DNA from 2 places in the Variovorax ureilyticus genome. Region 2 is predicted to be linked to the other one. Evidence: riboswitches for the same ligand, from Rfam matches in the RefSeq annotation. Region 2 holds a riboswitch; the other holds the start of a gene.
The links. A riboswitch is a leader RNA that binds a small molecule or an ion and turns the genes downstream of it on or off. The one in region 2 is predicted to bind S-adenosylhomocysteine.

Region 1 (11,296 bases), on a different contig from region 2:
TCGGCCGAAGGCATCGCCGCGATGCGCGAGGCCGGCACCACGGCCGTGCTGCTGCCCGGCGCCTACTACACGCTGCGCGACACGCACCTGCCGCCGATCGAGGCCTTGCGCGCTGCAGGCGTCCCGATGGCCGTTTCCACCGACCACAACCCGGGCACCTCGCCTGCGCTGAGCCTATTGCTGATGGCCAACATGGCCTGCACGTTGTTCCGCCTCACGGTGCCCGAGGCGATCGCCGGCATCACGCGGCACGCGGCGCGCGCACTGGGCCTGCAAGACACGCATGGCGTGATCGGCGTCGGTCGGCCCGCCAACTTCGTGCTGTGGCAACTGCGCGATGGCGCGGAGCTGGCGTACTGGTTCGGCCAGCAGCCCGAGCGCACCATCGTCCGCCAGGGCCGTATCGTGAAGAAGGAGGTCGCCGTTGCCTGACGCCGCACATCGCCTCTTCGCGGCCGATGCCCTGCTGCCCACCGGCTGGGCGCGCGACGTTCTGCTCGAATGGGACGACACGGGCAAGCTGTCGACCGTCACACCCGGCATCGATGCGAAGGGCGACACGCCGCGCGCCGCCGGCCCGGTGCTGCCCGGCATGCCCAACCTGCATTCGCACGCCTTCCAGCGCGCATTCGCCGGCCTCACCGAATTCCGCGGCGAGGCGCAGGACAGCTTCTGGAGCTGGCGCACGCTGATGTACCGCTTCGCTGCGAGGATCTCGCCCGAGCAGGTCGAGGCGATCGCGACCTGGCTCTACATCGAGATGCTCGAAGCGGGCTACACGTCGGTGTGCGAGTTCCACTACCTGCATCACGACGCCGACGGCCGGCCGTATGCCGATGACGCCGAACTCTCGCTCGCGCTGCTGCGCGCGGCCAAACGCGCGGGCATCGGGCTCACCTTGCTGCCCGTCCTCTACCAGACCAGCGGCTTCGGCGGACTCGCGCCGAGCGAAGGCCAGCGGCGCTTCATCCGGTCGACCGAATCGATGCTGCGCCTTCTGGAGCGGCTGCGTCCGGCGTGCGAAGCGCAAGGCGCGCACCTTGGCCTTGCGCCGCATTCGCTGCGCGCCGTGTCGCCCGAAGGGCTGCGCGATGCGCTGGCGGGGCTCGACGCGATCGACCCTTGCGCGCCGGTCCACATCCACATCGCCGAGCAGACCGCCGAGGTCGATGCGTGCCTCGCCTGGAGCGGCCAGCGGCCGGTCGCATGGCTGCTCGACCATGCGCCGGTCGATGCGCGTTGGTGCCTGGTCCATGCCACGCACATGGATGCCGACGAATACCGGCGCGCCGCGGCCAGCGGTGCGGTCGCGGGCCTGTGCCTGACCACCGAGGCGAATCTCGGCGACGGGATCTTCGACTTCAGCGCATGGCGCGAAGCCGGCGGCCGCTGGGGCGTGGGCTCCGACAGCCATGCCTGCGTGAACGCGGCCGAGGAACTGATGATGCTGGAGTACGGCCAGCGCCTTTCTCTGCGCCAGCGCAATGTCGGCGCCGATGCTGCGCATCGCGAGGTCGCGACCGCGCTGACGCTTTCGGCGGTGCAAGGCGGCGCGCAGGCCGCAGGCCGCGCCATCGGCGGACTCGCGGTGGGCCAGCAGGCCGACTTCGTGGTGCTGGATGCATCGCATGTCGCACTCCAGGCGCTCGACGCGCCGGACATGCTGTCGTCGCACGTGTTCGCGAGCCATCGCAGCTCGGCGCTCGATGCCGTGTACGTCGCCGGGCAGGCGCGCGTGACCGGTGCCCGCCATGCCTCGCATCGCGAAGCCGCATCGGCCTTCGTGGCCGCACGCCGCCAACTTCTCGCCAAGGACTGACCCCCATGCCATTCACCACCACCGAGCCGCCTTTCCGCTTCCGTCGCGGCACGCGGCCCTTGCTGATCTCGATGCCGCATGTCGGCACCCATGTGCCGCCGCAGCTCGCGGCGCGCCTGACCTCCGAGGCGCGTCAGGTGCCCGACACCGACTGGCACCTCGAACGCCTCTACGACTTCGCGGACGAACTGGGTGCGTCGGTGCTGGTCGCGACCCACTCGCGCTACGTGGTCGACCTCAACCGGCCACCGGATGGCGCGAGCCTCTACCCGGGGCAGAGCGTCACCGGCCTGTGTCCTGTCGACACGTTCGACGACACCCCTCTCTATGCCGCGGGCGACGTTCCGGACGACGCCGAGATCGCCGCGCGCCGCGAAGCCATCTGGCAGCCCTATCACAGGCAGCTCGCCGACGAACTCGCGCGCATCAAGGCCGAGCACGGCGTCGCGGCGCTGTGGGACGCGCATTCGATCCGCTCGGTGCTCCCGCGCTTTTTCGAAGGCAAGCTGCCCGACCTGAACCTCGGCACCGCACAGGGGGCGAGTTGCGATCCCGTGCTCGCGCAGACGCTACTCGGCATCGCCAAGGAAGCGACCGGCTTCACGAGCGTGCTCAACGGCCGCTTCACCGGCGGCTACATCACGCGCCATCACGGCCAGCCCGCGCAGGGCGTGCATGCGGTGCAGCTGGAGATGACGCAATGCAGCTACATGCAGGAGGCATTGCCGTTCGACTACCTGCCGGAGGTCGCGGCGCGCATCCAGCCGCATGTGCGGCGAATGCTCGAAGCGGTGCTGCAGTTCGTCGAATCGCGAAGAAAAGGCTGAGGCGCGTGGAGCTGCTCGACGCCATGGCCCGCGAGATCGGGCCCGATCGCGTGCAGACGGGCGATGCGATCCCGCCCCGCCACCAGACCGACTGGAGCGGCGTCGCCCCTGTGCGGCCGCTCGCACTGGTGCGTCCGCGTTCGACGGAAGAGGTCTCGGCCGTCCTGCGCCTGTGCAGTGCGCATCGCGTGCCGGTGGTGCCGCAGGGCGGCCTCACGGGCCTCGCGGGTGCGGCCGTGCCCTGCGCCGATGCGATCGCGCTGTCGCTCGACCGCATGAACGCCATCGAGTCGCTGGATGCGGCCGCAGCCACCATCACCGTGCAGGCCGGCGCCACGCTGGAGGCGGTGCAGCAGGCCGCCGCCGCACACGGCCTGCTGTTCGGCGTCGACCTCGGCGCGCGCGGGTCCTGCCAGATCGGCGGCAACCTCGCCACCAATGCCGGCGGCAACGGCGTGCTGCAGTTCGGGATGATGCGCGAGCAGACGCTGGGCCTCGAAGTCGTGATGGCCGACGGCAGCGTGCTGCCGATGCTGCGGCCCATGATCAAGAACAACACGGGCTACGACCTCAAGCAGTTCTTCATCGGTGCCGAAGGCACGCTGGGCGTGATCACGCGCGCCGTGCTGCGCCTGCATCCCGCGCCGCGAGCGCGGGCGACCACGCTGGTGGCACTGCCCGATTTCGATGCGGCGCTGGCGCTGCTCGGGCGGCTCCAGGCGCGCTTTCCCGGCGCGGTCGCGGCCTTCGAACTGATGTGGCGCGGCTTCGTCGAGACCTCGCTGCGGTGGCAGAAGCTGCGCGAGCCTTTCGAGGCGGCGCATCCCTTCGTCGCGCTGGTCGATGTCGTCGGCGACGACGAGGCCGTATTGCGCGATGCGCTCGAGGGCATTCTGGGCGACGCGATGGAGGACGGGATCACCGCAGATGCGGCCATCGCGCAATCGCACGCCCAGGCGCAGGCGTTCTGGAAGATCCGCGAAGCGACGGCGGAGCTGCCGGTGCACATGCATCCGCCGATCAACCTCGACGTGAGCTTGCCGATGCGCGCGATCGGCCGTTTTGCCGAGGCCTGCCGCGCCGCCTTCGATGCGCGCTGGCCGGCGCACCATTCGCTGTTCTTCGGCCACGTGGGCGACAGCAACCTGCACGTCACGACCGACGGGATTTCGATCGGGGGCGAGGCGGAGGAACTCGAACGCATCGTCTATGCGCAGGTGGCCGCGTTCGGCGGCAGCGTCTCGGCCGAGCACGGCATCGGCCTGCACAAGAAGCCATACCTCGGCGCGAGCCGCACGCCGGCGGAACTGGCCGTCATGCGCGCCATCAAGCAGGCGCTCGATCCGCACCATCTTCTCAACCCCGGCAAGGTCTTCGACAAATGAACGCAACCGTCATCCGCGAACTCGTGCGCCCCGAGGTGCCCTCGCTTCCGCCGTACAACGCGGGTCTGTCGTCCGAGGCCGTCCGGCAGCGCTATGGCGCCTCGCACATCTCGCGTCTCGCGAGCAACGAGAACCCCTATGGCGCGAGTCCGGCGGTGGCAAAGGCGCTCGTGGGTCTCGCGCTGCGTGCAGGCACCTATCCGGATGCGAACTGCACCGCGCTGCGTTCGGCCATCGCGGATCGAACGGGGGCGCGTGCGGAAGAGATCGTGATCGGCAACGGGTCCGAATCCATCCTTCAGATGCTCTGCCAGGCCTTTCTATCGCCCGGCGACCGCGTGCTGACGCAGCGCCCTGCCTTCGGCCTGCACGAGATCTATCCCCGAATGATGGGTGCGCAGGTGGAATTGCTGGCGCTCACGCCGTCGCTCGCATTCGACCTCGATGTGTGGTGCGAGGCTTTGGCGCGCGGCCCGAAGATCGCCATGCTGGCCAATCCGTCGAACCCGGTGGGTTGCATGTTCGATGCGAAGGCCTTCGCGCGCTTGCTCGCAGCCACGCCGGCCGGCACGCTGCTGGTCATCGACGAGGCCTACTACGAGTACGCCCGGCTTGCCAGCGGCTTCCCCGACGCGCTGGCGATGCTGCGCGAGCAGTCGCGTCCCTGGATCGTGCTGCGCACCTTCTCGAAGGCCTGGGGGCTCGCGGCGCTGCGGGTCGGCTACGGCATTGCCTCGGATGCGTCGCTCGTGCAGTGGCTCGACCGTGTGCGCACGCCGTTCAATGTCAACGAGGCGGCACAGGCGGCCGCGCTGGCCGCGTGGGGCGATACCGCTTTCATGGAACAGGCGGTTGCCGAAACGGTCAGGCAGCGCGAGTCGATGGAGCGGGCGCTGCGTGCCCTGGCGGTGCCCGGCTTGCGCATCGCGCCGTCTGCGGCGAACTTCCTCTTCATCGATCTGGCGCGGCCGAACGGGCCGGTCAACGAGGGGCTGCTTGCGCGCGGCATCATCGTCAAGCCTTGGAAGGAGCCGGGCTTCGAGGACTTCATCCGCGTCTCGATTGGCTCTGCAGAGGACAACGCACGCTTCGTGGGCGCGCTGCGCGAGATCCTCGGCGCGTAGCGACAAGACCCCCGACGCGCCCGGCCGGAGGACGCTTTCTACAATCGGGCCCATGAAGCCCATCGCCTACACCCGCGCCCAGAAGCTGCCCGAGATCCTCGCCCAGCGCATCGCCATCCTCGACGGTGCGATGGGCACGATGATCCAGCGCTTCAAGCTCACCGAAGCGCAGTACCGCGGCGAACGCTTCAAGGACTTCCCGCGCGACGTGAAGGGCAACAACGAGCTGCTGTCGCTCACCCGGCCCGACGTGATCCGCGACATCCACGAAGGCTATCTGGCCGCCGGCGCCGACCTCATCGAGACCAACACCTTCGGCGCGACCCGCATCGCGCAGGAGGACTACAAGATGGCCGACCTCGCGCGCGAGATGAACCTCGAATCCGCGAAGCTCGCGCGCGCGGCCTGCGACAAGTTCAGCACGCCCGACAAGCCGCGCTTCGTCGCCGGCGCGCTCGGCCCGACCCCCAAGACCGCGAGCATCAGCCCGGACGTCAACGATCCGGGCGCGCGCAACGTCACCTTCGAGGAACTGCGCGCGTCCTACTACGAGCAGGTCGAGGCGCTGGTGGAAGGCGGCGCGGACGTGCTGCTGGTCGAGACGATCTTCGACACGCTCAACGCCAAGGCGGCCCTGTTCGCGATCGACGAATACTTCGAAGCCAGCGGCGAGCGCCTGCCGATCATCATCAGCGGCACCGTGACCGATGCGTCCGGCCGCATCCTCAGCGGCCAGACCGTGACCGCTTTCTGGCACAGCGTGCGCCATGCGCAACCGCTGGCGATCGGCCTGAACTGCGCGCTCGGCGCGGCGCTGATGCGGCCCTACATCCAGGAGCTCGCGCGCGTCGCGGGCGATACCTTCATCAGCTGCTACCCCAACGCCGGCTTGCCCAACCCGATGAGCGAGACCGGCTTCGACGAAACGCCGGACGTGACCTCGCGCCTCTTGCACGAGTTCGCGGCCGAAGGGCTGGTCAACATCGTGGGCGGCTGCTGCGGAACGACGCCCGAGCACATCGCGGCCATCGGGCAGGCGGTCTCCCCAGTGCCGGGGCGCAAGCTGAACGCGGCCGGCTTCTACCGCGAAGCGGCCTGAGGCGAAGGCTTGCGCATCCGCTCCCGGCATGTGAAGCCGAGGTGAAGAGGCTTTCCAAACGTTGACGCAGGTGCACGACGGGAAGCGCCCCGCCGTTGTCGATCAACGGCCGTGTCCGATTGACACCGCCGACGCGGCCCACCTAACCTGACCCGCAAAGGATTCCCATACATGCAGAAACAGACTTGGCGATGGATCGGCACTTGCGCCATCGCGCTCTCGCTTCCGCTGGCCGCAGCGGCGCAGCAGGCTTTCACGCGGGGCAGCGTCAACCTTCGGGCCGGCCCTTCGAGCTCCTATCCGCTCGTCGCGGTACTCGCCCCGGGCCAGCCGCTCCAAGTGATGGGGTGCACCGCCGGCTACGGCTGGTGCGACATCGTGCTGTCGGACGGCCTTCGCGGCTGGGCCTATGCGGGCAGCCTCGACTACGCCTATGAAGAGCAGCATCTGCCGCTGGCGACCTACGGCGCGGTGATCGGCGTGCCGATCGTCACCTTCGCGATCGGCAGCTATTGGGGCGACTACTACCGCGATCGCCCCTGGTACGGCCAGCCTCGTTGGTGGGGCGGCAGGCCGCCACCGCCGCCGGTGACGGGATGGCGCCCGTTGCCGGCGCCTGTTCCTGCATGGCGACCGAATCCCTGGCCGGGGCCCGGCTATCACCCGCCCGCGGGCGCGAGGCCGCCGGCTGCGGCCTTCCGGCCTCCGCAGCCGGTGGGGATCCGTCCTCCGGTGGATCCGGGGCACCGCCCGCCGTCACCGCCTGCGGGGATACGGCCACCGGCGCCGGATCACGGCTTCCGTCCGGGTGGACCCGGCCGTCCGGACTGGAACGCGGGCCGGCCGCGGGGCGAACAAGGGGGCGGATACGGCCGTAGCGGCGGTGACCAGGGCAATCATCGCGGACACGGCGAGGGCGGAGGCGGGGGCCGCGGCGATCACGGCGGCGGCAACGACCGCGGCCAGGGGCGCGGCCACGGCGACCGCTGACGCGCGGCCTCAGTCCTTCTTGCGCGCGATCAGCTCCACGAAGCGCTGCGCACCCAGCCCCAGCGGGCGTTCGCGCGACCACACGACGTCGACCCACAGGTCGATCCCGTTCGAGAGGTTCTCGAAGGGGATCTCGACGAGCGCACCCGCCGCGACATGCGGCCGCGCGAAGTTGCGCGGCAGCCAGCCCCAGCCGAGCCCTGCGGTGATCAGGCTCAGCGCCGCGAGCGCGTTGTCGGTGCGCCAGACGTGCCGCGCGAAGACGAAGCGCGGATCGCTGGTCGCGAGGTCCCGCCCCGCGACCACGATCTGGCGCGTGGTCGTCAGGTGCGCCTCGCGCAGCCGGCCGCCGGCGGCAGCCAGCACCGGATGGTCAGGCGCCATGACCGCGACCATGGTGTCGTTGGCGACTTCCTGAAAGCCCTCGCGACCGTCGAGGCTGGGCCGCTCGAAGACCAGCGCGAGCTGCGCCCGCCCGCTGTGCAGCAGCGCCAGCGCGTCGGCCTGCGGAGCGGCGAGCACCTCGACCTCCAGCAGCGGGTACTGCTGCGCCAGGGCCGCCAGGGCGCCGCTCCACGGGGCGGCGAGCAGCTCGGGGGCAATGGCGAGCGTCAGGCGGCTTTCGAGCCCCTGCGTCAGGGCGAGCGCCTGCACCTGCAACTGCTTGAGCTGCGCCGCAAGCAGCCGTGCCTGCGGCTCCAGCGAACGCGCGGCGGCGGTCGGCTGCGGCTCGCGGCCGCTGCGGTCGAAGAGCTGGAGATCCAGCTCCGCCTCGACGTTGGCGATCGCCATGCTGACCGCCGAGGGCACCCGGCCGAGCGCGCGTGCGGCGGCCGAGAACGAGCCGTGGTCGATCACTGCCAGGAAGACTTCCACGTTCTCGCTCGAAAAGCTCATTGCGGCATCTTTCAATAAAACTGAAAGAAGATGACTTTATATGTCAGTCTCCAGAACATAAAGTCCAGCCCAACAGCCATCACACAGGATCGATTTCATGCAAGGGCTCAAGCGTCGCGTGGTCTACATCAGCCTCTACGAAGGCATCGCCATCGTGGCGGCCAGCGCCGGCCTGTCGCTGATGTCAGGCCAGGGGATGGGCCATTCGGGCGTGGTCGCGGTGATCGCGTCGGTCATCGCGGTGCTGTGGAACCTCAGCTTCAATGCCCTGTTCGAGCGCTGGGAATCGCGCCAGGCGGTGCGCGGCCGCAGCGTCAGGCGCCGGATCGCGCATGCGATCGGCTTCGAGGGCGGGCTCGTCGCCTTCCTGGTGCCGGTCTTCTCGTGGTGGCTGGACGTCAGCCTCTGGGAGGCGCTGGTGATGGACCTGGGCCTCGTCGTGTTCTTCCTGATCTACACCTTCGTGTTCAACTGGGTGTTCGACGCGATATTCGGCCTGCCTTCTTCGGCTCAAAGCGGGCGCGGGGAACTCGCTGCCGAGTCGGCCTGAGCGAAGGGGGCGAACATCACGCCCCTGCTGCCTATGCGAAAGAGCCGATCGTGCGCAAATAGCCGCGCCCCGTCGCTCACCTCGGCTGGCAAGCGCGGTAGCGCTTCCAGACGCCTAGAACACTCCAGAAAAAAATCGCTGTCAGCGGTGCTGTTGTGACCCAACCTAGCAAAGCCAGCGCGTCTGTGGATTCTTCCTGATTCTGTGCGCCATAAAAGGCGAGGGCAAAGTCCACCATGCCATCCGTGATGGGAAGTGGAACTTGCAGTTCGAGCCATAGCCGAGTCAGCCAAATGGACGAAACCGCAACCGCTAAAAGAAACAGCAAGAGTTTTGCGGCTCTTTTCATTTGACGGTCAGGATTCCATAGGCCTGGAACCGCGCTCCGGGACCTCGAGCGTTTGCGACGCGAGCAACATCCGCCTGAGAAGAGAAAAATCGCTTGCATTCTCCAGCGTTACGCACCCCTGGCTCAGCCCTTGGATGCCCTTCGGATGCAGCCGGAACTGCCCCCGTTCCACCTGATCGCAGAAAGTGGCATCGTCAATTTTTAGATCGTCGGCAAGAAGAGCAAACCATTCATGCTTGCCCTTCAAGTAGTCCAGGACTGGACCCAATCGTCCGCCCGTCGGACGATCCACAATGAAGTACCGTCCTTTCGGAATTGGCCCAAGCCTCGGAGCGCAATGAAATTGCGGCTTGTTGCGATAAGCCTCCTGGCCGGAAAATGCTTTGAATCGCATCGAGCCTGCGCTGAGTTCTGAAAATTCCTTGCCGTTCAATTCAAATGATAGATTCATAAGAGCTCCCTTTTTGAATAATCCGTGATTGCCCGCCTTGAGCGCATTTCTTGGCGATCGTAGCATCGCCGCCGTCGACGGATCAATTGCATTGATTTTCAATTTCAATTGATTGTCAAATTCCGCTGCGGGGAAATTGATCTGGTGCTCAGAAGCCGCTGGAGGGGCTGACAGCGCTCTCAGCGAGGGCATCTACTAAAATCTACGGCCCCAAGGAGCGTTGCAGCGCTGACCTCCTCGCAGAAGGCGAGGTACGTCGCGTCAGGCTTGGGAGACTCACCGCTTCGTGAGCTATGCGCAACGACGCTCGCCTGACCTTTCTCCGCAGGTGAGCCATGTCTTCCGTTTCCTCTTCCATCCTCGTTCCCCCCATGAAGCTCTCCGGCCTGGAGCCGGTGCGCATCGGGGAGGGCGCGCTGTTCGTCAACATCGGCGAGCGCACCAACGTCACCGGTTCCAAGGCCTTCGCGCGGATGATCCTCAACGGCCAGTTCGAGGATGCGCTGGCCGTCGCGCGCCAGCAGGTCGAGAACGGCGCGCAGGTGATCGACATCAACATGGACGAGGCCATGCTCGACAGCAAGGCTGCGATGGTGCGCTTCCTCAACCTGATCGCGAGCGAGCCGGACATCGCGCGCGTGCCGATCATGATCGACAGCTCCAAGTGGGAGGTGATCGAAGCCGGCCTGCGCTGCATCCAAGGCAAGGGCATCGTCAATTCGATCAGCATGAAGGAGGGCGTGGAGTCCTTCAAGCACCAGGCCCGCCTCCTGCGGCGCTACGGCGCGGCGGCGGTGGTGATGGCCTTCGACGAGAAGGGCCAGGCCGACACCTTCGAGCGCAAGACCGAGATCTGCGAGCGCGCCTACCGCATCCTGGTGGACGAGGTCGACTTCCCGCCCGAGGACATCATCTTCGACCCGAACATCTTCGCGATCGCCACCGGCATCGAGGAGCACAACAACTACGCCGTCGACTTCATCGAGGCCACGCGCTGGATCAAGGAGAACCTGCCGGGCGCGAAGGTGTCGGGCGGCGTGTCGAACGTGAGCTTCAGCTTCCGCGGCAACGACCCGGTGCGCGAGGCGATCCACACCGTGTTCCTCTATCACGCGATCAAGGCGGGCATGGACATGGGCATCGTCAACGCCGGCATGGTCGGGGTCTACGACGACCTCGAACCCGAGCTGCGCGAGCGTGTGGAGGACGTGGTGCTCAACCGCCGCTCCGATGCGGGCGAGCGCCTCGTCGAAGTGGCGGAAAGCGCCAAGAGCGGCGCCAAGGACGAGAGCAAGAAGCTCGAATGGCGCGGCACGCCGGAGCACCCGGTGCCGGTGGCGCAGCGCCTGTCGCACGCGATGGTGCATGGCATCACCGACTTCATCGTCGAGGACACCGAGGAGGCCTACCAGGCGACGATCGCCAAGGGCGGACGCCCGCTGCACGTGATCGAGGGGCCGCTGATGGACGGCATGAACATCGTGGGCGACCTGTTCGGCCAGGGCAAGATGTTCCTGCCGCAGGTGGTGAAGTCGGCGCGCGTCATGAAGTCGGCCGTGGCTCACCTCATCCCCTACATCGAGGAGGAGAAGCGCCAGGACGAAGCCGCGGGCCGCGACGTGCGCACCAAGGGCAAGATCATCATCGCCACCGTGAAGGGCGACGTGCACGACATCGGCAAGAACATCGTGACCGTCGTGCTTCAGTGCAACAACTTCGAGGTGGTGAACATGGGCGTGATGGTCCCGTGCCACGAGATCCTCGCGCGTGCGAAGGTCGAGGGCGCGGACATCGTGGGCCTCTCG
Region 2 (11,296 bases):
ACCGAGGACGCCACCGAGATGCCGCGCTGCTTCTCGATTTCCATCCAGTCCGAGGTCGCGTGGCGCGACGCCTTGCGTGCCTTGACCGAGCCCGCGATCTGGATCGCGCCGGAGAACAGCAGCAGCTTTTCCGTCAGCGTGGTCTTGCCCGCGTCAGGGTGGGAAATGATCGCGAACGTACGGCGACGACGGGTTTCGGAGGCAAATGTCATGGAGGTGAACGCGGTGCGCGCTCACGGGCGCGGCCTGCAGGCAAAACCGGCAATTTTAACGATCGGACCGGAAACGGGGCATCCTGCCGCGCGGCGCTTCGGCGGGGCGAGGTCCCGCGGCCTATGTGCTCTGGATGAGCCTCCGGGCACGCTTCGAGACGACATGGCGTCCGCGCTCCAGAACATCGTGCGCGCCAAAATAGATCAGGCGCTCGGAAAGCGTCGACGTCAGCAACCGATAGTGCCGCCAGAGTTTGCGCAGTGGCATGTACGGTTTGACCTGGAAGGTGGCCCAGTGGATGACCGGCCGGTACGTGCCGGGCGTCACGTTGCTCGCGTCGACCGCCGCCGGGTCCAGGTCGGTTTGCAGCCCATGGGCCCAGAACCCGGTGGGCTTTCCGAGGGCATCGGTGAGGCTGACACGCTTGACGCCGGATTTGTCGACGCAGTAGTTGATGAACGGCTGATCCATGCCTTCCTGCCAGCATTCGGACTTGTGCTGTGCCAGTTCCCGTGCCCAGGTGCGCGCCTCGTCGATCGAGAAGAGCCCCTTCACGCCGGCAAAGAAGCCCGCGTTGAACGCGGCGGTCTTGTACTTGTGCTGCATGAGGGAGCGCAGCGGATCGCGGGGATAGCAGTAGTCCAGATCGCCTCCGCCTTCGTACAGGACGACCTGTCCCATGGATCGGATCGCGGTGTCGTAGATCTCGACCGGAGCGAGGCAGATCGTGTCCGCATCGAGATATGCGAATCGCTCGTAGGGGCCGTCGAGAAAGCAGGCCATCTTCCGGAACATCTTCTGCACGTTGCGGGACTCCGGAGCCAGGGTCTTTCCAATCTGGTCGTAGGTCTCGAAATCCGAGTCTTCCAGGATCTCGACGCCGTGTTCCTGGCAGAGCTGCCGCGTTTTGCTCAGCCGCTCGTCGTAGGGGACGAGGTGCACGTTCGCATGTGGACTCCAGCGACGAATGCTCGGAATCATGGCTCTCAGCCATTCGATGGCGCCATCGTTTCCGAGCACATACAGGCCGAATCTGTCCTCTCTGGCTTTCTGGTCCTTCATGGACGAATTCTGCGTGCGTCGCCAGGACGCCTCAGGCGGCCGGGGCGGAACCCACCTTGCCGGTGCCGGCTTTGCGAAGCAAGGGCTCGACAGGAGGCGATGGGATATCGTCCAAAGGTTTGCCTGCCGCCGGGTCGCGCGGCGCCGCCGCAATGACGCAAGAAGCAATGCCGGGCGGCGTCGAGGCGCGGGCGTCAACGGGTCCAGGACGATCCGGAAACCGCTGCTGGCAGCGTTCCGGCGGCACGCGGTAAAATCCGCCGCTTATCCGAGGAGCGTTGCAGCGCCGTCAGGCGTGAGGCTCGGACCCACATCGCAACCACGCTCACCCGCTCGTCTCGCGGTGAGTCCTTCCCCGAACGCAGTGGCATCTTTCAAACTTGTTTTGGAGCCGACATGAGCGCCGTTCTCAAACCCACCGCCGATCAGGCGATCGCCGACATTTCCCTCGCCGCCTGGGGCCGCAAGGAAATCCGCATTGCCGAAACCGAAATGCCCGGCCTGATGGCCATCCGCGAAGAATTCGCCAAGAGCCAGCCACTGAAGGGCGCGCGCATCACCGGCTCGCTGCACATGACGATCCAGACCGCGGTGCTGATCGAAACGCTGCAGGCCCTGGGCGCCAACGTGCGCTGGGCTTCGTGCAACATCTTCTCGACGCAGGACCACGCTGCCGCCGCCATCGCCGCCAACGGCACGCCGGTGTTCGCGGTCAAGGGCGAGTCGCTCGAAGACTACTGGGACTACACCCATCGCATCTTCGACTTCGGCGCCAAGGGTTCGGCCGGCGAAGGCCCCAACATGATCCTCGACGACGGCGGCGATGCGACGCTGCTCATGCACCTGGGCCAACGCGCCGAGAAGGACCAGAGCGTCCTGGCCAATCCGACGAGCGAAGAAGAGCGCATCCTCTATGCGGCGATCAAGGCCAAGCTGGCGGTCGACTCGACCTGGTACACCCGCAAGTCGGCCGAGATCATCGGCGTGACGGAAGAAACCACGACCGGCGTTCACCGCCTGAACGAAATGAGCGCCAAGGGCACGCTGCTGTTCCGCGCGATCAATGTCAACGACTCGGTCACCAAGAGCAAGTTCGACAACCTCTACGGCTGCCGCGAATCGCTGGTGGACGGCATCAAGCGCGCCACCGACGTGATGGTCGCCGGCAAGATCGCCTGCGTGGCCGGCTACGGCGACGTGGGCAAGGGCTCGGCCCAGGCACTGCGCGCCCTGAGCGCACAGGTGTGGGTCACCGAGATCGACCCGATCAACGCGCTGCAGGCCGCGATGGAAGGCTACAAGGTCGTCACGATGGAATACGCGGCCGACAAGGCCGACATCTTCGTGACCACCACCGGCAACCGCGACGTGATCCGCCACGAGCACATGGCCGCCATGAAGGACCAGGCGATCGTCTGCAACATCGGCCACTTCGACAACGAGATCGATGTCGCCTCGCTCGAGAAGTACGAGTGGGAAGAGATCAAGCCGCAGGTCGACCACATCACCTTCCCGGACGGCAAGAAGATCATCCTGCTGGCCAAGGGCCGCCTCGTGAACCTGGGCTGCGGCACGGGCCACCCGAGCTTCGTGATGTCCTCGTCGTTCGCGAACCAGACCATCGCGCAGATCGAGCTTTTCACCAAGCCTGACGCGTACCAGGCCGGCAAGGTCTACGTGCTGCCCAAGCACCTCGACGAGAAGGTCGCGCGCCTGCATCTGAAGAAGGTCGGCGCGATGCTGACCGAACTCACCGACGCGCAGGCCGCCTACATCGGCGTCGACAAGAACGGCCCTTACAAGCCGGACACGTACCGCTACTGAGCGGGGCGGGCGTAGCGTTTTGCGCGCCGATCAGTTGCTCGTCGAACGCGGCCTCGCTGCGTCACGCTCGCAGGCAGTGCGCCTCATCGCGGGTGGACTGCGCTGGCGCGATGGCGCCGATTGGCGCACCGTCGCGAAGAACGGCGACGATGTGCCGGCGTCGGCCGAGCTCGAATTGCTCGACGCCTCGGAGGCACGCTATGTCTCGCGGGGCGGGCTGAAGCTCGAAGGTGCGTTGGCGTCCACCGGCGTCGATCCCAAGGGCAAGCGATGCCTCGACGTCGGGCAATCGACGGGGGGCTTCACCGACTGCCTGTTGCAGAAGGGCGCGGCGCACGTGATCGGCGTGGACGTAGGCCACGGCCAATTGCATCCGCGCTTGCGGACCGATGCCCGCGTGACGGCGGTCGAGGGGGTCAATGCCCGATCGCTCGCTCGTGACGCGTGGGCCTCGCGGTCGCCCGCAGATTCGGGCTTCGACCTTATCGTTGGCGATCTGTCCTTCATCTCGCTGACCCTCGTGCTTCCATCGCTGGCGCCGCTGCTCGAGCGCGGTGGCGATCTCCTCATGCTCGTCAAGCCACAGTTCGAATTGCAGCCGGGCCAGATCGGCAAGGGCGGCATCGTTCGCGATCCAGCGCTCTACGGCGTGGTCGAACAACGCCTGCGCGATGCCTGTGCATCGCTGGGCCTGCGCGTCGTGCAGTGGCTCGACAGCCCGATCGTGGGTGGCGATGGCAATCGAGAGTTTTTCATTCATGCCATTCATGCCGATGGCGAACCAGGAGCCGGCCGTGCGCCTTCCGCTCAGCTTTGAATTCTTTCCCCCCAAGACGCCCGAAGGCGCGGCCAAGCTGCGCAATGTGCGGCAGCAGCTCTATGCGATGGAGCCCGAGTTCTGCTCGGTTACCTACGGCGCCGGCGGTTCCACGCACGACGGGACTTTCGGCACCGTGCGCGAGATCCTCGGCGAAGGCGTCTCCGCCGCCTGCCATTTCTCGTGCATCGGCGCGACGAAGGAGACGGTGCGCACGCAATTGGCCGAACTGAAGGCCATGGGCGTCAAGCGCCTCGTCGCTCTGCGCGGCGACCTGCCGAGCGGCTACGGCATCGGCGGCGAGTTCCTTTATGCGAGCGATCTCGTCGCCTTCATCCGCGCCGAGACCGGACGCGATTTTCACATCGAGGTCGCGTGCTATCCCGAGGTGCATCCGCAGGCGAAGTCGCCCGAGGCCGATCTGCAGGCCTTCGCCGCCAAGGTGCGCGCGGGCGCTGATTCGGCCATCACGCAATATTTCTTCAGCCCCGAGGCGTACTGGCGCTTCGTCGATGAGGCGCGCGCGCAGGGCATCGACACGCCGATCGTGCCGGGCATCATGCCGATCACCAGTTCGACGCAGCTCATGCGCTTCTCGGACGCCTGCGGCGCGGAGATCCCGCGTTGGATCCGCCTGCGGCTGCAGAGCTTCGGCGACGACACGGCGTCGATCAAGTCCTTCGGGCTCGATGTGGTGGCCGCGCTGTGCGAGCGGCTGCGCGATGGCGGCGCGCCGGCGCTGCACTTCTACACGATGAATCAGTCGGTGGCGACGCTGGGCGTGCTGGAGCGCCTCGACTGGAGCGCATGAGGTCGGGCGTCCGTCTCGCGAGGCTCGTCGCGACAGCAGCGGTGGCCGTGCTGCTCGCCGCCTGCTCGACGGCGCCCACCGAGGGTTCGGGGGACGGCAAGCCCCGCGGGCTGCGTCCGCTAGTCAAGCAGCCGGCGCTCCCGCCCGGCGCACCGCCTCGGTCGCAGGTGCCCTCGGTGCGCTACGACCTCGCGGTGTCGGGCGCCGGCGAGCTGGACGACGGCCTGCCGGAGGACCCCAATCGCGAGATCTTCGAGCGCGGCGGCGCGTCGTGGTACGGCATCCAGTTCCACCAGCGCAAGACGGCGAGCGGCGAGCGGTTCGACATGACCGCGTTCACTGCCGCGCACAAGACCCTGCCTTTCAACACCCGCGTGTGCGTGCGCAGTCTGGTGAACGGCCGCGAGGTACTGGTCCGCATCAATGATCGGGGGCCCTATACCGCGGGGCGAATCATCGACCTGAGCCGTGCCGCGGCCGACGCCATCGGGCTCGTGGGTCTTGGCATCAAGCAGGTCGCCCTGTCGGTCGTCGACAAGGAGGACCGTTGCGCGGGCGCCGCGGTCGGGGAGCCCGATTCGCCGTCGCAGGACGTGCAGGAGACGCCGGCCCGGCCGGCGCGCAAGGTGGCCCCGCGCAAGCGGCGCTGAACCAGTCGCCTGCTCAGCCGCCGCCGTCGACCGAGAACGCGGCGTTGCGATCCTGCGCGAGCAGTTCCGCCATCTGGGGCAGCGCGGCCTGCAGTTGGGCTTTCAGCGTATAGGGTGGGTTGATGAGGAACATCCCGCTCGCGGGCAGGCCGGGCCTGTGCTTGGCGCCGGAAGAATCCGTCACGATCTTGCTCGACTTGACCGTGAGCGTCGCGTGCAGCCACGGCTTGCCGGCCTTGGTCGCGAGCGTCTTGAGCCGTCGCGGCAAGTCGTGTGCTTCGGGGCGCGGGATGATCGGGTACCAGATCGCGTAGGTTCCGGTGGCGAAGCGTTTGAGCGCCCCCGTGACGAAGTCGAGCACGCGCGTGTAGTCGCTCTTGATCTCGTAGCTCGGATCGCACAGCACCAGCGCCCGGCGCGAAGGGGGCGGCAGGAACTTGGTCGCGCTGCCGAATCCATCTTCCCGCAGCACCGCGATCTGGCGCCCCGCGTCGAGCTGGGCGATGTTGGCGTCGAGCGAGCGGGCATCCGTCGGATGCAGCTCGAACAGCTTGAGCTTGTCTTGATCGCGCAGCAGGTGGTGCGTGATGAACGGCGAGCCCGGGTAGATCCGCGCGTCGCCCTTGGGGTTGAAGTCCCGGACGACCTCGACGTAGCGCGCCAGCGCATCGGCGAGCGGCACGCTGGCGTCGGGACGCGCAAACAGCCGCTGCACGCCGTCGACGGCTTCGCCGCTCGTGCCCGCGTAGTCGCCGTCGAGCCGGTAGAGTCCGGCGCCGGCGTGCGTGTCGACCACGGTCAGGGGGGCGTCTTTCTCGAGCAGGTAGTCGAGCGTGGCAATCAGCACCGTGTGCTTGAGCACGTCGGCGTGGTTGCCGGCGTGGAATGCGTGGCGGTAGCTGAACATCCCTCGATGGTAACCACCCGTCGGGCCCGGAGCCGGCCGATTGCGGCACGGAGGCTATTTTTCGTATAATGGCGGGCTTCGCAGCGTTTTAGTGGCCCCGCGGCGAGGTATCTTCACCCACCTAAGAGATTCCCAAAAGAGGAATTCCGACCGTGGAAAAGGGTCCGCCAAACCCTCTTTTCAAAGAGAAAACTCATGACCAAGACGTTCAGCGCCAAGCCCGCTGACGTGAAGCACGAGTGGTTTGTGATTGACGCGACCGACAAGGTCCTCGGACGAGTAGCCAGCGAAGTTGCTCTCCGTCTGCGCGGCAAACACAAGGCCATCTATACGCCTCACGTCGATACCGGTGACTTCATCGTCATCATCAACGCATCGCAACTGCGTGTCACCGGCGCCAAGCCGCTTGACAAGGTGTACTACCGTCACTCGGGCTATCCGGGCGGCATCACGGCCACCAGCTTCCGCGACATGCAAGCCAAGCACCCCGGCCGCGCGCTGGAGAAGGCCGTCAAGGGCATGCTGCCCAAGGGCCCGCTCGGCTACGCAATGATCAAGAAACTCAAGGTGTACGGTGGCGCAGAGCACCCGCATACCGCCCAACAGCCCAAAGTGCTGGAACTGTAAGGAGCCTTGAGAATGATTGGTGAATGGAACAATGGCACCGGCCGTCGCAAATCCAGCGTCGCCCGCGTGTTTCTGAAAAAGGGCACCGGCAAGATCACGGTGAACGGCAAGGACATCCAGGATTTCTTTGGCCGCGAAACGTCGATCATGATCGCCAAGCAGCCGCTCTACCTGACCAACAACGTCGAAACCTTCGACATCCAGGTCAACGTGGCGGGCGGTGGCGAGTCGGGCCAGGCCGGCGCAACGCGCCATGGCATCACCCGCGCGCTGATCGACTACGACGCGACGCTCAAGCCGGTGCTGAGCCAAGCTGGCTTCGTCACCCGCGATGCGCGTGAAGTCGAGCGTAAGAAGGTCGGCCTGCACTCCGCACGTCGCCGCAAGCAGTTCTCGAAGCGCTGATCCAAGGCGTTTTTGGGCTTACCGCCCGAACTGTCAAAAGAGCCGCCTTCGGGCGGCTTTTTGCTGGTTGAAGTAGCATTCGATTATTCGGCCGCATCCCGGCCGCACAGGAGTTCTCTCGATGAGTGCCGTTGCAGAAAATGTTCGAACCCAGATGCCCGACCCGATCGTCTTCACCGACAGCGCGGCGGCCAAGGTGGCCGACCTGATCGCCGAAGAAGGCAATCCCGACCTCAAGCTGCGCGTGTTCGTGCAGGGTGGCGGTTGTTCCGGGTTCCAGTATGGTTTCACGTTCGATGAAATCACCAACGAAGACGATACGACGATGACCAAGAATGGCGTGTCGCTCCTGATCGATGCGATGAGCTACCAATACCTCGTCGGCGCCGAAATCGACTACAAGGAAGATCTCCAGGGCGCGCAGTTCGTGATCAAGAACCCGAACGCGACCAGCACCTGCGGCTGCGGATCCAGCTTCTCGGCTTGATGCCGTCGGCAACCCGGTGCCTTTTGTCAAAGCCGCCTTCGGGCGGCTTTTTGCTGCGCGTCTCTGTCTGAGCTGACCCATGGCGATCTCCGAATCTCCGCCCAAGAGGCTGCTGTGGCTTGTGGCTGTCGGCTTTTTCATGCAGACGCTCGATGCGACGATCATCAACACGGCGTTGCCGGCCATGGCCGCGAGCCTCGGCGAAAGCCCGCTGCGCATGCAATCCGTGGTCGTGGCCTATGCCTTGACGATGGCGATGCTGATTCCGGCTTCAGGATGGCTGGCGGATCGCTTCGGAACCCGCCGCGTCTTCTTCTTCGCCATCATCCTTTTCGTCGCTGGATCGGTGTTATGCGCCATGTCCCGCGACATCAGGCAGCTGGTGGCTGCGCGTGTCATCCAGGGCTTGGGCGGCGCGCTCCTGCTGCCGGTGGGACGTCTCGCGCTACTGCGCTCGGTGCCGCGCGCCGAGTTCCTGGCTGCGATGAGCTTCGTGGCTATCCCCGGCCTGGTCGGGCCTCTGCTTGGCCCGACGCTCGGCGGATGGCTGGTGCAATACGCCTCGTGGCATTGGATCTTCCTGATCAACGTGCCGGTCGGGCTCGTCGGCTGCGTCGCGACGCTGCGCATCATGCCGGACTTGCGCCTGACCGGGCAGCGCAGCTTCGATGGCATCGGCTACGCGCTGCTCGCCTTCGGCATGGTCGCCATCTCGCTGGCAATCGATGGTGTCTCAGGGCTTGGTCTGCGCCAGGCCGGCGTGCTGGTTTTGCTCGTCTTTGGATTTGCAGGCATCACCGCGTACTGGCTGCATGCAGTGAGGCGGCCCTATCCGCTGTTCGAGCCGGCGCTGTTCGGCATTCCCACGCTGAGCATCGGTTTGCTCGGCAATCTCTTTTGCCGCCTGGGAAGCGGTTGCATGCCCTTCCTGGTTCCCTTGCTGCTTCAGGTATCGATGGGCTACTCGCCCCTGCATGCCGGGCTGATGATGCTGCCCATCGCCCTCGCGGGCATGAGCATGAAGCGCTTCGCCACGCCCTTGATCCGGCGGAACGGCTATCGCCGGGTGCTGGTGATCAACACATCGCTCGTCGGCCTGTCGATGGCGAGTTTCGGGTTGGCGACGCCCGAGCAGCCGATCGCATTGCACATCGTGCAACTGATCATCTTCGGGGCTGTGAATTCGCTGCAGTTCACGGCGATGAACACCATCACGCTGAAGGACCTGGACGGCAGCATGGCAAGCGCCGGCAACAGCCTGCTGTCAATGGTGCAGATGCTTGCGATGAGCCTGGGCGTGGCGGTGGCGAGCGCGGTGCTGGCGGGCTACACCGGCGTTTTCGGAAATGCGACGCCGCTGGCGACCCTGCATGCCTTCGAGGCCACCTTTGTCACCATGGGGTTGGTCACCTTGGCCTCCGCGATGATCTTCTGGAATCTCCCACCCGAAGCGAGGGCGGTGCAGCCTGCACAGCCCGAGGTGTCCGGTCAGGGCTGAGACTCGCCCTCGTCCTGTTCAGGCGGGGTAGATCGCACCGAGAACGCGCGGCCCCCGAGCGCCGGTGACGCTCGCCAGATTGCCGGATTCCCCGCGCACCGCGCTGCGGGCCAACCAGGCGAAGGCGGCCGCTTCCACTTCCTGCGGCGGCAGGCCGCGTTCGACGGACGACACGACTTCGACGGCCGGCAGCAAGGTGCGCAGCCTGGAGAGGAGGTGGAAGTTGAGCGCGCCACCGCCGCAAACGATCAGCAACTCGCTGCCCGCGCCATGGCGCCTCAGATGCCCGGCGCACACCGATGCGGTGAGTTCCGTCAGGGTGGCCTGCACGTCGGCGGGGTCGCCTTCGGTCGTGCCCAGCTGCGCCGCGAGCCAGGTCGGGTTGAACAGGTCGCGGCCGGTGCTTTTCGGCGGGCTCTTGGCGAAATACGGATCGCCGAGAAGTCGCGCCAGCAGTTCGGGCAAGACGCGGCCACTCGATGCCCACTGGCCGCCGACGTCATAGGGCTGGCCGAGGTGCGCCTGGCACCAATGGTCGATCAGCGCATTGCCCGGGCCGCAGTCGAAGCCGAGCACCGTGCCCTCACCCGCCGGGAGAATGCTGAGGTTGGAAATGCCGCCGATGTTCAGCACCGCGACGGCCTTGTCGTCGCGTGCAAACAGCGCGCGATGGAAGCCCGGAACAAGCGGCGCACCTTGCCCGCCGGCGGCGACATCGCGGCTGCGGAAGTCCGCGACAACCGGAATGCCGGTCAGCTCTGCAAGGAGAGAGGGGTTGTTGATCTGCAGCGTGTAGCCGACCTCGTCGAACTCCCCGGGCCGGTGGCGCACCGTCTGGCCGTGCGCGCCGATCGCGGTCACGGCTTCTGGAGAGAGACCGGCATCGGCGACGAGTTGATGGACCACGCCTGCGTAGGCGCGTGCGAGGCCATTGCCCGCCAGGGCCGCACGATGTAATTCGTTGTCGCCGGGCGTGTTGAGTGCCATGAGCTCGGCGCGCAGGCCGACAGGAAAAGGTGCCGCTGCATAGCCCTGAACCGCGATGCGCCCGTCGGAGAAATCTGCCAGGACACCGTCGACGCCATCCATCGACGTCCCCGACATCAGGCCGATGAAGAGTTCAGCCATCTTCAGGGTGTGCAGATCAGGCCTGCGAGGCCTGGGTCAGTCCGCGCTCGCCTGAACCACCGAGAAGGCGGCGGCCAACTCGGTGCGCGTCGCGACGGCGAGCCGCTCGAATGCGGGCCGCGATGCGGCAGTGATCGGAGTGCCGCCATCCTGCTGGGCGATCGTGGTCGGGTCGTGGTATTCGCCGTTCACCCGGAATTCGAAGTGAAGGTGCGGCCCCGTGGCCCAGCCGGTGGAACCGACGGCGCCGACGGTCTGGCTCTGGCTGACGCTCTGGCCTTGACGGACGTCGATGCGGCTCAGGTGGGCGTACGCGGTTTCCTGATTGTTGCGGTGCTTCAGGATCACGATGTTGCCGTAGCCGCTCTGGATGCCGGCGAATTCCACGGTCCCATCGCCGACGGCGCGAACCGGCGTGCCGGTCGGCGCTGCGAAATCGATGCCGTGATGCTGGCGCCAGCTGTTGAGGATCGGGTGGAGGCGCATCGCGAACCCGCTGCTGACGCGCGTGAACTCGACCGGCGAGCTCAGATAGGCGCGACGGAGGCTGTCGCCGTTCGGGCGGTAGTAGCCGCCTTTCTGGCCGGACTCCTGATACCACAGTGCCTGATGCAGCTTGCCGCCGCTTTCGAATTCGGCCGAGAGGACGCGGCCGGTGCGCAGCGTCTGGCCATCGCCGTCGAAGGTTTCGTAGACGACGGCGAAGCGATCGCCCTTGCGCAGCGACCGGAAGTCGACGTCGCCGGAGAAGATGTCCGCCAGTTGGCTCGCCACCGCATCGGGAATGCCGGCGTCGTCCGTTGCGGCGAACAGCGAGGTACGCACGATGCCGCTGGCGAGACGTGTACCCGGCGTCAGCGTGTCGCT

Region 1: linked by a shared signal. The riboswitch ahead of metH (methionine synthase) and the one ahead of ahcY (adenosylhomocysteinase) in region 2 are both predicted to bind S-adenosylhomocysteine.

What each region holds. Positions count from the first base shown of each region.
Region 1 is NZ_JBBKZU010000005.1:448,025-459,320, forward strand. Features, by position in the region: gene hutI (imidazolonepropionase) at 1-432, shown strand, start outside; gene WKW77_RS14510 (formimidoylglutamate deiminase) at 425-1,819, shown strand; gene hutG (N-formylglutamate deformylase) at 1,825-2,646, shown strand; gene WKW77_RS14520 (FAD-binding oxidoreductase) at 2,670-4,031, shown strand; gene WKW77_RS14525 (histidinol-phosphate transaminase) at 4,028-5,155, shown strand; gene WKW77_RS14530 (homocysteine S-methyltransferase family protein) at 5,208-6,254, shown strand; gene WKW77_RS14535 (SH3 domain-containing protein) at 6,426-7,244, shown strand; gene WKW77_RS14540 (LysR family transcriptional regulator) at 7,254-8,141, opposite strand; gene WKW77_RS14545 (PACE efflux transporter) at 8,239-8,691, shown strand; gene WKW77_RS14550 (hypothetical protein) at 8,768-9,040, opposite strand; gene WKW77_RS14555 (DUF2778 domain-containing protein) at 9,048-9,683, opposite strand; S-adenosyl-L-homocysteine riboswitch at 9,700-9,807, shown strand; gene metH (methionine synthase) at 9,863-11,296, shown strand, end outside.
Region 2 is NZ_JBBKZU010000004.1:379,756-391,051, forward strand. Features, by position in the region: gene WKW77_RS11985 (peptide chain release factor 3) at 1-212, opposite strand, end outside; gene WKW77_RS11990 (hypothetical protein) at 334-1,275, opposite strand; S-adenosyl-L-homocysteine riboswitch at 1,540-1,609, shown strand; gene ahcY (adenosylhomocysteinase) at 1,672-3,099, shown strand; gene WKW77_RS12000 (TlyA family RNA methyltransferase) at 3,119-3,916, shown strand; gene metF (methylenetetrahydrofolate reductase [NAD(P)H]) at 3,894-4,727, shown strand; gene WKW77_RS12010 (septal ring lytic transglycosylase RlpA family protein) at 4,724-5,377, shown strand; gene WKW77_RS12015 (23S rRNA (adenine(2030)-N(6))-methyltransferase RlmJ) at 5,391-6,284, opposite strand; gene rplM (50S ribosomal protein L13) at 6,480-6,911, shown strand; gene rpsI (30S ribosomal protein S9) at 6,924-7,316, shown strand; gene erpA (iron-sulfur cluster insertion protein ErpA) at 7,438-7,803, shown strand; gene mdtD (multidrug transporter subunit MdtD) at 7,883-9,301, shown strand; gene WKW77_RS12040 (anhydro-N-acetylmuramic acid kinase) at 9,320-10,429, opposite strand; gene WKW77_RS12045 (peptidoglycan DD-metalloendopeptidase family protein) at 10,466-11,296, opposite strand, start outside.